One region of the Alkaliphilus sp. B6464 genome, then DNA from elsewhere that is predicted to be linked to it. Evidence: a T-box and tRNA genes for the amino acid it is inferred to sense, from the RefSeq annotation. Region 1 holds a T-box; the other regions hold tRNA genes.
The links. A T-box is a leader RNA that pairs with one kind of tRNA and senses whether it is charged. The one in region 1 lies ahead of thrS (threonine--tRNA ligase), so its partner is inferred to be a tRNA-Thr.
Positions count from the first base shown of each region.

Region 1 (3,243 bases):
ATATATAGACATTTATCTATATCAATAATATACCTAGACATAGATAAGTGTCAATGTATTTGTCCAAATTTTTAAAATACATTTTATAATAAGAATCACAAAAAAAACCCTATAGTAGATTTTTAAGTTTATCTATTCTATAGGGTAAATTTTAATATATTTAACTTCTAAATTTATTTACTCTTCTTATATCATATTATCTTTTCTCTTCAATTTCTTTAATAGTATCATTAATAAAGTTGTCTACTGTTACAGCACCTAAATCACCTTTATCTCTAGATCTAACTGCTACTTCTCCTGATTCTACTTCCTTGTCTCCAATTACTAACATATACGGAACTCTTGAAAGTTGTGCTTCTCTTATTTTATATCCTATCTTTTCATTTCTTGTATCTACTTCCACACGGATTCCTTTTTGCTTCATTTCTTTTTCAAGTTTTAATGAATACTCAAGGTGCTTATCTGTAATTGGTAGTATTTTAACTTGAACTGGAGCAAGCCATGTTGGGAACTTGCCTGCGTAGTGTTCGATTAAAATACCAATAAATCTTTCGATACTTCCAAAAATTACCCTATGAATCATAATTGGTCTATGTTTTTCACCATCAGCTCCAACATAGGATAGGTCAAACCTTTGAGGCATTTGGAAGTCTAATTGAATTGTTCCACATTGCCATGTACGTCCAATACAATCTTCTAAATGGAAATCGATCTTCGGACCATAGAATGCCCCGTCACCTTCATTAATCTTATATGGTAAACCCTTTTCTTCAAGAGCAGCTCTTAGTGAGCTTGTAGCTATTTCCCAATCTTCGTCTGATCCCATAGAATCCTCTGGTCTTGTAGATAACTCTATATGGTATTTAAAACCAAAAGTATTATATACATAGTCAACAAAATCTATTACTCCAATTATTTCGTCCTTAATTTGTTCTGGTAGCATAAATAAATGAGCATCATCTTGTGTAAAGCATCGAACTCTCATAAGTCCATGTAGAGCTCCAGATAATTCATGTCTATGAACTAATCCTAACTCACCCATTCTAATAGGAAGATCTCTATAACTATGTTTTTTTCTATCAAACATTAAAATAGATCCTGGGCAGTTCATTGGTTTTACAGCATAATTCATATCATCAATATTTGTAAAATACATATTTTCTTTATAGTGATCCCAGTGTCCTGATTGTTTCCAAAGCTGCTCATTTAAAATAACAGGTGTTTTTATTTCATCATAACCACGTTTTACATGTTCTGATCTCCAGAAATCCTCTAGTATGTTTCTGATAACCATTCCCTTTGGATGGAAGAATGGAAAACCTGGTCCTTCTTCATTTAAGCTGAATAAATCTAGCTCTTTACCTATTTTTCTATGATCTCTCTTTTTAGCTTCCTCTAATCTATTAAGATATTCTTCTAAATCGGCTTTTTTAGTAAAGGATGTTCCATAAATTCTTTGAAGCATTTTATTCTTTTCGCTACCTCTCCAGTATGCGCCTGCAATATTTAAAAGTTTAATCGCTTTTACTTTTCCTGTAGAAGGCACGTGAGGTCCTGCACAAAGATCTACAAAGTCACCTTGACGATAGAAGGATATTGTTTCATCCTCTGGCAGATCTTGAATTAATTCCACTTTGTAATCTTCACCTTGTTTTTTAACAAAATCTATTGCTTCATCTCTAGGAAGAACAAATTTTTCTAAAGCTAGATCTTCCTTAACTATATTTTGCATTTCTTTTTCAATCTTTTCTAAATCCTCTGGTGTAAAAGTATGATCAGAGTCAAAGTCATAATAAAATCCATTATCTACAGATGGTCCAATAGCTAGCTTTGTACCTGGATAAAGTCGTTTAACAGCTTGAGCTAGAATATGAGAACTTGTATGACGTAAAAAGTCTTTTCCATTTTCGTCCTCAAACCTTAAAATATTTAAATTACAATCTTCTTCTATAGTAGTCATTAAGTCAGCACTTTCTCCATTCAATTCTGCACCTATAGCTACACGTGCAAGCCCTTCACTAATCTGTTTTGCAAAATCTAATATAGATGTTCCCTTCTCTACCTCACGAACTGAACCATCTTTTAGTTTAACATTTACTTTTGACATAGTTATTCCTCCTATTCTTTATTTTTATTGTTTTAAACTTTATATAAAAGTTATCTGATACTATTACACTTGAAATATCCCCAACTTTTCACTTTTCTATAAACCCTCAATAATTAGAAGATTATTATTTTATAATGTACAATAAAAAAATCCCTCATCCTATTAAAACTAATAGGACGAGAGATATATTCCCGCGGTTCCACCTAAATTGATATTTCCACTTTTGGGACTGTAACGGAGTCACCGGTTATCCTTTCACCATTTAGCTAATAGGTAACAGCTCAGAGGTAGTTTTCAACTATCCATATATAGAAGCACTTTCAGCCACGATGCTTCCTCTCTTAATATTGGGACTAATTTACTCTTCCCCTTCAATGCAATAAAATATTGAGTTATTTTATAATATTTCCATAATTATAATAGTTAATACCAATTTTGTCAAGTTAATTATCAATTTTTTAAAAACATTTGATGAATACTTGCATTCCTGCAGAAATCACAGCACCATAAGATAAGCCGACTATTGCAACAGCAGTAGAAACAGCATAATTTACAATAATAAAATAATTATACCTTGAAAAATACCAATTATAAAACCAAGTATACCACCCAATACTTCAATATGTTTTAGTTCAGTTTTCGCTATATTAACAACTATTCTCTCTAGTTCTTCCATCTCAAACTCATTTACTTTATCTTCTATCATTTTACTAAGTTCTATACTAGTAGTAGCCTTCTCAATCATTTTTTCTATAGCCTCTGTAATTATTTTATCGCCTTCTTCATCTATTACATCATTAATATATTTTGAAATCATTCCTTTAAAAGTAGATGGAATAATAGAAGGAAGGTGATTTGCAACAATTACTGTTATCTTGTTTTTAAGTAATATTAAAATTTCATCTTTATTATTGCTTTTAACTAATTTATCGATAATTTCTTCTATTGATAATAACTCAGTTTCCACAGTTTGCCCTATACTTCTTGCTATTTCTGCTTTACGTTTTGGTATAAGTCCTTGTATCTTAAAATTAATTAAAGGAATACTAACGGGCTGAAAGGGTCTAAATAACATTTTAATTGCTAATAGATTTGTAATCCAACCTATAACGCCACCTACTATAGCTAATATTAGT
Region 1 is NZ_CP058557.1:2,125,012-2,128,254, reverse strand. It holds gene thrS (threonine--tRNA ligase) at 197-2,107, opposite strand; T-box leader at 2,277-2,491, opposite strand; gene HYG84_RS10405 (DUF445 domain-containing protein) at 2,658-3,243, opposite strand, start outside.

Region 2 (3,243 bases), 1.5 Mb from region 1:
CTGCTAAGTCGAAAGACGACGTATAGGGGCTGACGCCTGCCCGGTGCTGGAAGGTTAAGGGGAATTGTTAGCATCTGCGAAGCAATGAACTTAAGCCCCAGTAAACGGCGGCCGTAACTATAACGGTCCTAAGGTAGCGAAATTCCTTGTCGGGTAAGTTCCGACCCGCACGAAAGGCGTAACGATTTGGGCGCTGTCTCAACAATAGACCCGGTGAAATTGTAATACCAGTGAAGATGCTGGTTACCCGCGACAGGACGGAAAGACCCCGTGGAGCTTTACTGCAACTTGACATTGGATTTCGGTGCTACATGTACAGCATAGGTGGGAGACTTAGAAGCTGGGACGCCAGTCTCAGTGGAGTCATCGTTGGGATACCACTCTTGTAGTACTGAAGTTCTAACCATAGACTGTGAATCCAGTCTTGGGACACTGTCAGGTGGGCAGTTTGACTGGGGCGGTCGCCTCCCAAAAAGTAACGGAGGCGCCCAAAGGTTCCCTCAGCACGGTCGGAAATCGTGCGTAGAGTGTAAAGGCAAAAGGGAGCTTGATTGCGAGACATACAGGTCGAGCAAGGACGAAAGTCGGGCTTAGTGATCCGGTGGTTCCGAGTGGAAGGGCCATCGCTCAACGGATAAAAGCTACCCCGGGGATAACAGGCTTATCTCCCCCAAGAGTCCACATCGACGGGGAGGTTTGGCACCTCGATGTCGGCTCATCACATCCTGGGGCTGTAGTAGGTCCCAAGGGTTGGGCTGTTCGCCCATTAAAGTGGTACGCGAGCTGGGTTCAGAACGTCGTGAGACAGTTCGGTCCCTATCCGTCGCGGGCGCAGGAAATTTGAGAGGAGCTGTCCTTAGTACGAGAGGACCGGGATGGACGCACCTCTGGTGTACCAGTTGTTCTGCCAAGAGCATCGCTGGGTAGCTAAGTGCGGAAGGGATAAGTGCTGAAGGCATCTAAGCACGAAGCCCCCCTCAAGATAAGATTTCCCATCGCGTAAGCGAGTAAGACCCCAAGAAGACTACTTGGTTGATAGGCCTAGGGTGTAAGTGCAGCAATGTACTTAGCTGATAGGTACTAATAGGTCGAGGGCTTGACCAAATATATTCTAACATTGTATAGTTTTGAGGGAATAATTTTCTCTTGACATATTACTTATTAAAGTGGTATGATTAAAATCCAGTTGAAATACAACTTGATTTTAATTTGAAGGAAACTCGGCTAACGCTGAGTACTCCATTCACACCAAATCAAAGATTTGGGTGATTGCAATATCGTGGCAATAGCGAAGGGGTCACACCTGTTCCCATACCGAACACAGTAGTTAAGCCCTTCAGCGCTGATGGTACTTGGCGGGAAGCTGCCTGGGAGAGTAGGTCGCTGCGATATTATGTTCCAGAGTAGCTCAATGGTGGAGCACCCGGCTGTTAACCGGTAGGTTGGAGGTTCGAGTCCTCTCTCTGGAGCCAACTTTGGCCCCTTGGTCAAGCGGTCAAGACACCGCCCTTTCACGGCGGTAACAGGGGTTCGATTCCCCTAGGGGTCACCAAATTTTGGGCGCATAGCTCAGCTGGGAGAGCACCTGCCTTACAAGCAGGGGGTCACAGGTTCAAGTCCTGTTGCGCCCACCAAAATTGGCCTGGTAGTTCAGATGGTTAGAATGCCAGCCTGTCACGCTGGAGGTCGAGGGTTCGAGTCCCTTCCAGGTCGCCAATTTTAATATATTTTTAAAAGGTAACTCAGCATTTGCTGAGTACTGTAATCACAGTATGCTGGTGTAGCTCAGTTGGCCAGAGCAGCTGATTTGTAATCAGCAGGTCGCGGGTTCGAATCCCATCACCAGCTCCATATATGCGGGTGTAGTTCAATGGTAGAACGTCAGCCTTCCAAGCTGATCGCGAGGGTTCGATTCCCTTCACCCGCTCCATTAAACATGTACCTATAGCTCAGCAGGATAGAGCAATGGCCTTCTAAGCCATGTGTCCGGGGTTCGAATCCCTGTAGGTACGCCATAATGGGATATAGCCAAGTCGGTAAGGCAACGGACTTTGACTCCGTCATTCCGCAGGTTCGAGTCCTGCTATCCCAGCCATTTTGACCCATTAGCTCAGTCGGTAGAGCACCTGACTTTTAATCAGGGTGTCCCGCGTTCGAGTCGCGGATGGGTCACCAACAATCAAGGAGAGGTGTCCGAGTGGTTTAAGGAGCTGGTCTTGAAAACCAGTGACTCCGCAAGGGGCCGTGGGTTCGAATCCCACCCTCTCCGCCATTATTATTGCATTATATATAAAATGGGTGTATAATATAGGTATTCTAAAAATGGAGAAGTACTCAAGTAGGCTGAAGAGGACGGTTTGCTAAACCGTTAGGTCGCGTAAGTGGCGCGCGGGTTCGAATCCCGCCTTCTCCGCCATTATACTTTCCGGGTGTAGCGCAGTTTGGTAGCGCACATGGTTTGGGACCATGGGGCCGGGGGTTCGAATCCCTCCACCCGGACCAGTTATATAAAATACTAAAAAAATGAGGGCCTTTAGCTCAGTTGGTCAGAGCATCCGGCTCATAACCGGCAGGTCCGGGGTTCGAGTCCCTGAAGGCCCACCATTTTAAAAATAATTTAAAGTAATGTGTAAATATAGGGGTGTAGTTCAGTTGGTAGAACAGTGGTCTCCAAAACCACGTGTCGTGGGTTCAAGTCCTGCCACCCCTGCCAGTTTCCGGGTGTAGCGCAGTTTGGTAGCGCACATGGTTTGGGACCATGGGGCCGGGGGTTCGAATCCCTCCACCCGGACCAATTGTGGGCTCATAGCTCAGGTGGTTAGAGCGCACGCCTGATAAGCGTGAGGTCGGTGGTTCGAGTCCACTTGAGCCCACCATTTGATTGTACAAGCCCAGATAGCTCAGTCGGTAGAGCAGGGGACTGAAAATCCCCGTGTCGGTGGTTCGATTCCGCCTCTGGGCACCATAATGGCGGCATAGCTTAGTTGGCTAGAGCGTTCGGTTCATACCCGAAAGGTCACAGGTTCGACTCCTGTTGCCGCTACCATGTTTAATCTTATCTATAAGGGCGCATAGCTCAGCTGGGAGAGCACCTGCCTTACAAGCAGGGGGTCACAGGTTCAAGTCCTGTTGCGCCCACCAAATTTGGTCCGGTAGTTCAGTTGGTTAGAATGCCAGCCTGTCACGCTGGAGGTCGAGGGTTCGAGTCCCTTCCGGATCGCCAATTTCAATATAATACATTAA
Region 2 is NZ_CP058557.1:580,950-584,192, reverse strand. It holds rRNA gene HYG84_RS02835 (23S ribosomal RNA) at 1-1,104, shown strand, start outside; rRNA gene rrf (5S ribosomal RNA) at 1,276-1,392, shown strand; tRNA gene HYG84_RS02825 (tRNA-Asn) at 1,398-1,472, shown strand; tRNA gene HYG84_RS02820 (tRNA-Glu) at 1,478-1,552, shown strand; tRNA gene HYG84_RS02815 (tRNA-Val) at 1,559-1,634, shown strand; tRNA gene HYG84_RS02810 (tRNA-Asp) at 1,640-1,716, shown strand; tRNA gene HYG84_RS02805 (tRNA-Thr) at 1,775-1,851, shown strand; tRNA gene HYG84_RS02800 (tRNA-Gly) at 1,857-1,930, shown strand; tRNA gene HYG84_RS02795 (tRNA-Arg) at 1,939-2,015, shown strand; tRNA gene HYG84_RS02790 (tRNA-Gln) at 2,019-2,095, shown strand; tRNA gene HYG84_RS02785 (tRNA-Lys) at 2,100-2,175, shown strand; tRNA gene HYG84_RS02780 (tRNA-Ser) at 2,184-2,272, shown strand; tRNA gene HYG84_RS02775 (tRNA-Ser) at 2,325-2,416, shown strand; tRNA gene HYG84_RS02770 (tRNA-Pro) at 2,426-2,502, shown strand; tRNA gene HYG84_RS02765 (tRNA-Ile) at 2,528-2,604, shown strand; tRNA gene HYG84_RS02760 (tRNA-Trp) at 2,638-2,713, shown strand; tRNA gene HYG84_RS02755 (tRNA-Pro) at 2,718-2,794, shown strand; tRNA gene HYG84_RS02750 (tRNA-Ile) at 2,800-2,876, shown strand; tRNA gene HYG84_RS02745 (tRNA-Phe) at 2,890-2,965, shown strand; tRNA gene HYG84_RS02740 (tRNA-Met) at 2,970-3,046, shown strand; tRNA gene HYG84_RS02735 (tRNA-Val) at 3,066-3,141, shown strand; tRNA gene HYG84_RS02730 (tRNA-Asp) at 3,147-3,223, shown strand.
Region 2: it has a tRNA-Thr gene. The T-box ahead of thrS (threonine--tRNA ligase) is inferred to sense a tRNA for this amino acid. The anticodon was not compared.

Region 3 (3,243 bases), 190 kb from region 1:
AACTTTAATTTCGAATGGCATCCCTATAATGGCGAGTTCAATATTGAAATTCCATTATTTGAAGGTTATCTATCTACTGGAGAAAAATGTAGTTATATTAATTTAGAAAATTTTAATTTATCTAAATCACTATTTAATAAAAGTGATTATTATAGCGAAAAATACTTTCCCAATAGACTGATGATTTTAAAGCTCGGCGGACATCTTAACATTCACTTAATAGGAGAACTGCTTTCTATTATTTTAAAATCTATATTCCCTAAATAATAAATATAAATACCATAAAGTTCCTATATTTTAGTTAGGTTTATTTAGTGTACCCAAAAACATGTAGAACCCTATGCTCATATTAAAATAGGCTCAAATGCAATAATGGAGCAGGATTACTGATAATCCTACCCCAACTATTGACAAAGAGCCTCATTAAACAATAATAAAAAGAACTGATACATAAAATATCAGTTCTTTTTCTGGTGCCCAGAGGCGGAATCGAACCACCGACACGGGGATTTTCAGTCCCCTGCTCTACCGACTGAGCTATCTGGGCTTGTTTTGTACTTTCTTGTACAATGAAAATGGTGGGCCTTCAGGGACTCGAACCCCGGACCTGCCGGTTATGAGCCGGACGCTCTGACCAACTGAGCTAAAGGCCCTCACTTTTATGAGTATATAATTGTACCTGGTCCGGGTGGAGGGATTCGAACCCCCGGCCCCATGGTCCCAAACCATGTGCGCTACCAAACTGCGCTACACCCGGATTTAAAATGGCGGAGAAGGCGGGATTCGAACCCGCGCGCCACTTACGCGACCTAACGGTTTAGCAAACCGTCCTCTTCAGCCTACTTGAGTACTTCTCCATTTTAGGATATCTACATTATACACTCATTTAATATATAATGCAATAATAATGGCGGAGAGGGTGGGATTCGAACCCACGGCCCCTTGCGGAGTCACTGGTTTTCAAGACCAGCTCCTTAAACCACTCGGACACCTCTCCATTATTAGTTGGTGACCCATCCGCGACTCGAACGCGGGACACCCTGATTAAAAGTCAGGTGCTCTACCGACTGAGCTAATGGGTCAAAATGGCTGGGATAGCAGGACTCGAACCTGCGGAATGACGGAGTCAAAGTCCGTTGCCTTACCGACTTGGCTATATCCCAAAACTTGGGGTGGATGATGGGAGTCGAACCCACGAGTGCAGGAGCCACAATCCTGTGTCTTAACCACTTGACTACATCCACCATAATAATGGAGCGGAAGACGGGACTCGAACCCGCGACCCTCGCCTTGGCAAGGCGATGCTCTACCACTGAGCCACTTCCGCATGCTTCAATCACCCAATTTTTTAAATTTGGTGTGAGTTGAATACCCAGCATTAGCTGAGTTTCCTTGAAACGTTTTACAATAATGGTGCGGGTGAAGGGAGTCGAACCCCCACGGTTTCCCGCTAGATCCTAAGTCTAGTGCGTCTGCCAATTCCGCCACACCCGCATATTTCAATTACTAAAATCCTTGATTTGATGTAATTAGAGTCCTCAGCATTCACTGAGTTTCTTTTTAAAATGGTGGAGGGAGAAGGATTCGAACCTTCGAAGTCGCTGACAACAGATTTACAGTCTGCCCCCTTTGGCCGCTCGGGAACCCCTCCATATTTATATTGTATCGTTAATCATAAATCTCAATTTGTTTATACAATCAATCTACATCAACAAACAGATGGTGCGCCCAGAGAGATTCGAACTCCCGACCTTCTGATTCGTAGTCAGACACTCTATCCAGCTGAGCTATGAGCGCATTTTGGAGGCGACACCCAGATTTGAACTGGGGAATAAAGGTTTTGCAGACCTCTGCCTTACCACTTGGCTATGTCGCCATCTTAAATTACTTAATCATGGTGATCCATCCGCGACTCGAACGCGGGACACCCTGATTAAAAGTCAGGTGCTCTACCGACTGAGCTAATGGACCCTGTTATTTTCGAATTAAATGGAGCGGGTGAAGGGAATCGAACCCTCGCGATCAGCTTGGAAGGCTGACGTTCTACCATTGAACTACACCCGCATATATGGAGCTGGTGATGGGATTCGAACCCGCGACCTGCTGATTACAAATCAGCTGCTCTGGCCAACTGAGCTACACCAGCATGCTGTAATTACCCAAATCTTTGATTTGGTGTGATTACAGTACTCAGCAAATGCTGAGTTACCTTTTAAAAATATATTAAAATTGGCGACCTGGAAGGGACTCGAACCCTCGACCTCCAGCGTGACAGGCTGGCATTCTAACCATCTGAACTACCAGGCCAATTTTGGTGGGCGCAACAGGACTTGAACCTGTGACCCCCTGCTTGTAAGGCAGGTGCTCTCCCAGCTGAGCTATGCGCCCAAAATTTGGTGACCCCTAGGGGAATCGAACCCCTGTTACCGCCGTGAAAGGGCGGTGTCTTGACCGCTTGACCAAGGGGCCAATATTAATTGGTAGCGGCAACAGGAGTCGAACCTGTGACCTTTCGGGTATGAACCGAACGCTCTAGCCAACTAAGCTATGCCGCCAAATTGGTTGCGGGGACAGGACTTGAACCTGTGACCTTCGGGTTATGAGCCCGACGAGCTACCAACTGCTCCACCCCGCGATATGTTTCAATCATCTAAATCTTTGATTTAGTTTGATTGGAATACTCAGCATTAGCTGAGTTTCATTTTAAAAATGGTGCCGAAGACCGGAATCGAACCGGTACGATCTTGAAGGACCGCAGGATTTTAAGTCCTGTGCGTCTGCCAGTTCCGCCACTTCGGCGCACTTATGGCTCCAGAGAGAGGACTCGAACCTCCAACCTACCGGTTAACAGCCGGGTGCTCCACCATTGAGCTACTCTGGAACATAATATCGCAGCGACCTACTCTCCCAGGCAGCTTCCCGCCAAGTACCATCAGCGCTGAAGGGCTTAACTACTGTGTTCGGTATGGGAACAGGTGTGACCCCTTCGCTATTGCCACGATATTGTAATCACCCAAATCTTTAATTTGGTGTGAATGGAGTACTCAGCGTTAGCCGAGTTTCCTTCAAATTAAAATCAAGTTGTATTTCAACTGGATTTTAATCATACCACTTTAATAAGTAATATGTCAAGAGAAAATTATTCCCTCAAAACTATACAATGTTAGAATATATTTGGTCAAGCCCTCGACCTATTAGTACCTATCAGCTAAGTACATTGCTGCACTTACACCCTAGGCCTAT
Region 3 is NZ_CP058557.1:2,319,162-2,322,404, reverse strand. It holds gene HYG84_RS11535 (ribonuclease H-like domain-containing protein) at 1-267, shown strand, start outside; tRNA gene HYG84_RS11530 (tRNA-Phe) at 472-547, opposite strand; tRNA gene HYG84_RS11525 (tRNA-Ile) at 577-653, opposite strand; tRNA gene HYG84_RS11520 (tRNA-Pro) at 681-757, opposite strand; tRNA gene HYG84_RS11515 (tRNA-Ser) at 766-857, opposite strand; tRNA gene HYG84_RS11510 (tRNA-Ser) at 909-997, opposite strand; tRNA gene HYG84_RS11505 (tRNA-Lys) at 1,007-1,082, opposite strand; tRNA gene HYG84_RS11500 (tRNA-Gln) at 1,087-1,163, opposite strand; tRNA gene HYG84_RS11495 (tRNA-His) at 1,169-1,244, opposite strand; tRNA gene HYG84_RS11490 (tRNA-Gly) at 1,253-1,327, opposite strand; tRNA gene HYG84_RS11485 (tRNA-Leu) at 1,412-1,494, opposite strand; tRNA gene HYG84_RS11480 (tRNA-Tyr) at 1,567-1,651, opposite strand; tRNA gene HYG84_RS11475 (tRNA-Arg) at 1,721-1,797, opposite strand; tRNA gene HYG84_RS11470 (tRNA-Cys) at 1,802-1,876, opposite strand; tRNA gene HYG84_RS11465 (tRNA-Lys) at 1,896-1,971, opposite strand; tRNA gene HYG84_RS11460 (tRNA-Gly) at 1,991-2,064, opposite strand; tRNA gene HYG84_RS11455 (tRNA-Thr) at 2,070-2,146, opposite strand; tRNA gene HYG84_RS11450 (tRNA-Asp) at 2,231-2,307, opposite strand; tRNA gene HYG84_RS11445 (tRNA-Val) at 2,313-2,388, opposite strand; tRNA gene HYG84_RS11440 (tRNA-Glu) at 2,395-2,469, opposite strand; tRNA gene HYG84_RS11435 (tRNA-Met) at 2,479-2,555, opposite strand; tRNA gene HYG84_RS11430 (tRNA-Met) at 2,560-2,635, opposite strand; tRNA gene HYG84_RS11425 (tRNA-Leu) at 2,711-2,799, opposite strand; tRNA gene HYG84_RS11420 (tRNA-Asn) at 2,807-2,881, opposite strand; rRNA gene rrf (5S ribosomal RNA) at 2,887-3,003, opposite strand; rRNA gene HYG84_RS11410 (23S ribosomal RNA) at 3,175-3,243, opposite strand, start outside.
Region 3: it has a tRNA-Thr gene. The T-box ahead of thrS (threonine--tRNA ligase) is inferred to sense a tRNA for this amino acid. The anticodon was not compared.